2 regions of the Fontibacillus forbon genome follow, and region 1 is predicted to be linked to the other one. Evidence: riboswitches for the same ligand, from Rfam matches in the RefSeq annotation. Region 1 holds a riboswitch; the other holds the start of a gene.
What was found. Region 1 has a riboswitch for cyclic di-GMP ahead of ACLB09_RS23875 (methyl-accepting chemotaxis protein). Riboswitches for the same ligand answer to the same signal wherever they lie in the genome.
Positions count from the first base shown of each region.

Region 2: linked by a shared signal. The riboswitch ahead of ACLB09_RS08385 (MucBP domain-containing protein) and the one ahead of ACLB09_RS23875 (methyl-accepting chemotaxis protein) in region 1 are both predicted to bind cyclic di-GMP.

Region 1 covers NZ_JBKGFV010000008.1:35,644-38,118, reverse strand. Annotated here, with positions in the region: gene spoIIE (stage II sporulation protein E) at 1-910, shown strand, start outside; cyclic di-GMP riboswitch class I at 1,067-1,154, shown strand; gene ACLB09_RS23875 (methyl-accepting chemotaxis protein) at 1,323-2,475, shown strand, end outside.
Region 2 covers NZ_JBKGFV010000002.1:369,709-372,183, forward strand. Annotated here, with positions in the region: gene ACLB09_RS08385 (MucBP domain-containing protein) at 1-1,339, opposite strand, end outside; cyclic di-GMP riboswitch class I at 1,491-1,581, opposite strand; gene ACLB09_RS08390 (LuxR C-terminal-related transcriptional regulator) at 1,907-2,475, opposite strand, start outside.

The DNA of each region.
Region 1 (2,475 bases):
CGTCAATCTGGATCATGGTAACGTGGAGATCGAAGTCGTTCATGCCTATACCCGCGGTTTCGATGAGTGTCGAAAAATTATCGCTCCGCTGTTGTCCGACATCCTTGGCGAACATATCGCGGTGATCAGCGATTCGTTGCCGGCGGGACGCGACGGTCTGGCCACAGTGACCTTTGGGTCGGCTAAAACTTATGTGATTATGACTGGAGTAGCAGGAACGGCCAAGGGAGGGGACCTCCTGTCGGGAGACAGCTTCAGCGCCATGGAACTGGGAAACGGAACGTATGCGGTGGCCATTAGCGATGGCATGGGCAACGGGGAGCGTGCCCGATTGGAGAGCAGCACCGCGCTGAATATTTTGGAACAGCTGCTGCAATCGGGCATGGACGAGACGCTGGCGATCAAGTCGGTGAACTCGATTTTGATGCTGCGTTCGCCGGATGAGATCTACGCAACCGTAGATATGGCGCTGATTGACGAATACTCGGCCCGGACCACGTTTTTGAAAATCGGCTCCTCTCCCAGCTTTATCAAACGGGGCCAGGAAGTCATTCAGGTGTCGGCCAGCAATTTGCCGATCGGGATCATTCAGGATATCGAAATCGACTTGGTCACGGTGCAATTATACCCGGGCGATACGCTAATCATGATGACGGACGGCATTTATGATGCACCCGGATATGCAGTAAACAAGGAGCTGTGGATCAAACGGCTAATTCAGGAGATTGATTCGGAGGATCCTCAGGAAATTGCCGACTGTTTGCTTGAGTCGGTCATTCGGTATCAGAAAAATGTGATCCAGGACGATATGACGGTCGCCGTCGCAAAAGTAGATCATTTCCTGCCGCAGTGGTCGACGCTGCATATCCCGGGGATTACTCCTCTGGAACGACCTCGGACGGTCAGCTAGGAATTGGGCGTTGCCAAATTATAAAAATCAGGACGTTAGTCATAATTTGGACAAAATATTGGTTGTTTTTACATGGGAATGTTTTGAAGTTTGTAGTAAAATATACCCTGTCATTCTTGAAATACACCAAATATGGCACTATTTCTCAAATTTTAAATATAATTTTGGCAAAACTGCCGAAAGGCAGTGACGCAAAGCTATAGGGACTAATTCCTATTACGGGAAATGTCAGCCAGTTGCCTAAAAAAACGGTAACCTATAGTATCTCTACTTTACTTTAGGTTATCTTTTTTTTGCCCAAAAATCGGGCAAATCTTAATTTTTACGGAAAGGGGTAGAGCATCAGAACTTGTTGACTATACCAAACATACATCCTATTCATATTAACAGACGGAAAGAGGAGACTTAGGAAATGAAGTTGGCACAAAGATTAGGCGGATTCCGCCGCTGGAGTATTGTAACGAAGAATATGATTTTGACCAGTGCCTCCATCCTGATGACCGGCGTGATTCTGATCGCGTCCAGCTATTACATACAGGGCGGGGTTTTGACCAATCAATTGGAATCGGATTCCCAGAAAGTAATGGAAGCCTGGAGCACCAAGGTTACGCCAGCTGAAGCCGCCGAGGCGATGAAGAGTACGGACCGCAATTCCCCGGTTCAGCAAAAACTGACGAAAGTGTTCGACGATTTATCCGCAACGCACCCTGATGTGGCGCAAGGCTATATTTTCGGTTCGAAAGTTACGGATAATAGCACGCAGATGATTGCATTCCCGACGGCAGTTTTGGATATGTTCGATGGGGAAGGCCTCCATTTGGGAGATATGCTCGGACAACCTACCTTCCATGTAAAGGGTGTCCAGGAAATGTTGAAAACAAAACAGATCACCTTTACTAAGCCTTACAAGGATGACTATGGTACCTGGCTGACTGTGCTTTATCCGTTTCAGAATGCAAACGGGGAAGTATTTGCCTATATGGGGATGGACTTTGACGCCAGCGTTATCTTGAGCGGGCAACAGGATCTGTTAAAATATACTTCTTTAGCTTTGGTTATCATTTTACTGGTAATTCTTACATTCCAATATATTACGCTGAGACGGACCTTCGCTCCCGTCAAAGATCTGATGAACGCGCTGGAGAAGCTTAGCCAGGGTGATTTTAGCATGCAGTTAAAAACGAACCAGAGCGAACTGGGCAAGGTCAACGAGAAATTTAATTCCACGGTGACGAATATTAAGGAACTGGTTACTACCATCAAGAACGTATCGTCCCAATCGGCCGAGCAGGCGCGCGTCCTGTTCACGGCTTCGGAGGAAAATCATCAGACCACTGCGAACATTACCAATCATATTGGAGAGATCTCGGATAAAGTGTCCCAGCAGAGCAAGTCGATTGCGGAGAGCGTAACGTCCCTGGAGGAGATCAATTCCGGGGTATCGACGATTGCCGGAAGTACCTCGTCGCTATCGGAAGCCTCCCTGCAAATGAAGGAGCAGTCCGAACTGGGCGGAAATAACATCGGCAAAGTGATGAAACAGATGGATTCGATCCAACAGTCGG
Region 2 (2,475 bases), on a different contig from region 1:
TGTACTTCTCGCTATAAAGTTGTTGTGCTAACTCAGGACTGCTTACCTCAACACCGTTAGCGTTTACCGGCTTGCCTTGAGCATTAACTTGATAGCCCTTTATGAGGATGGAACCATTACCGATCTTATCCTTAGGAATAGGGAACTCCTTTGTAATAGGATTATTTTTAATATCCGTGTAATCTAAGGTAGTTTTCCCGTTCATCGGATACTCGACATTTGAAACCGGGTTTTTGGATTGATCTAGTTTTACTTTATAAGTAAGTGTTGCGGTATTGCCTTCGACGATATTACCTGCATCCCAGGAAATCGTTTCAGCTTGCTCATTCCAGGTATAAGTTCCTTGTGAAACTGAAATGCTCCCTGGAACCAGATCGAACATGGATCCCATCGGATCAGTTACAACAGCTGATTTCGCCGCATAAGCAATTTCACCGACCATGGCATTAAAAATTTGATTCAGATCTTCAGTTTTAGCGGAGTAATAACCTTCACTTTGGATATTTTTTAGGATTTTTTCCTCATTCCCATTTTGGGGAACCTCTAGTCCGACAGAGAAGATCTTATATCCAGTATCCTTAGCGATCTTTGCTTGAGAGATAGTAGCGATACTATGGTCATAAACTTTATACTTATAGTAACCACTAAAAATCCCAGTTCTAATCCACTTAAAACTGTAATTAATTGTGTAGTCGGATCCATTGCCGACCCGGCCACCAAATTCTGTGATAGCAAATTGGTGTGAGTTATCTGGCCAGTTGTAATCTATAGCATCCACTGCTTCATAGCTATAGGTTGGCTCACCGTCACTTAACAAAACAATATACTTGTTTTCAGCCGAGCTTTCCCCTAGAAGTTCTTGGGCGGCTCTCAAACCAGCTTGAATATTAGTACCTTGATTAGAAGCTGAAATCCCGTTAATAGCGGTTATCAAGCTGCTTTTGCTAGTGAAGCTCTTAAACCCATCCGAGACATCTTTATCAGCGCCTTTGTCAAAGGTAACTAGTGCGATCCGAGGATTAGTTCCCTCAAGAAGGAGATGATTCACAAAGGACTTTGCAGCATCCTTCGCTTTAGTCATCCGGGTCCCATCCATACTTCCGGAACGGTCAATAACTAGCACCACATCCGTTGTGGACTTACGGTTCTTACCGTCGACCGTAAGGTTGATCTCCCATTCCCCGAAATTCCCTGTCGGTTTGGCCTTCTTATCCAGGTTGGTAGCTCCAGGATTAGGCCAGGAGATATTCCCCGCACCAGCTCCATAAACAGGCAGTGCCCCAACTAAAAGTGAAAACAAACATAACCACGATACTACAATCTTTAACCCGCGTTTCATAGGTTCCTCCTCATTTTTTCATGGAATTCCTCCCTTTCAAGCACTAGTATTCTACCCTCCTCACTGTGGGGCATCTATATCTCACGGAACAAAATCCGCTGAGAACACAGGAAAATAAAAAACCGGCTACATAGACAATGTAATTACATTGTTATGCAGCCGGACGGTCATTAATCCCAAAAGAATTATTAGACTCCAAGGCTTTGCGACCTAATCTTTCGATTAGTGTGCCGAATATTCTATTAATAGTCATAAAGTCCCGGTTCTAGCAAATTCAAATTATGTAGATTAAATAATCCTATGATATTTTCAATATATTTCAAAAAAAAATGCTTGTCAACTTATTACAGTGATAAAAATGTCACAGACAAAACCCGACTAATTATCGACACGTTTCGCATCGATAGTTCAAAATGACCTTCTTATTTCACGATGACAAACCTTATAATTAACGTTCTATCAGTTTGATATTTGTATTATATTGGAATCAACCTAATTTTGCCTACTATCTAAAGTTAGTATTCACATAATTTCCAAATAAGGAAGTCAAGACCTTTCGGGATTAACCTACTCATTTTGTCCATTCTCCAACTCCTGGGTCTTTATTAAAGCTTGTACCCTGGATCCTACACCTAGTTTGCTATATATCCGATTTAAATACACTTTGATAGTTCCCAGCGTAAGCCCTAGCTCGTCCGCGATCCCTTGGTTTGTTGCTCCCCGGTGAAGCAAAGCAATAACCTGCTGTTCTTTTGGCGTAAGTCCGAACCGGGCAGCAAGGTCGCTTGACTCCATACTCGTTTTTGGTGCCAAAGCGGCTTTTTCCAGTAAACCCGAAGCATAGACCGTCCAAGATTCCTCACCGGTTCCGGCAAGGTTGCCGGCCGAATCCAGACCATATTTGATCAGTTTAATCAACCATTCGCCCTCATCCAAAAAAGTACGGCAATACCGGAACGGTTCTCCCATCCTTAAGGCTTGCTGGAGCAACACGGCTGCGCTCATCGGCCCGCTGCGTCCTAACTCCGCCTTGGCTTGCAACACAATGGAAGAGATGGCCAAATTCACGATTCCCGCCTCTTCCGCCTGGACCCGCAACGCTGTCAACAGGACCAAAGCTTGTTCATACGATTTCC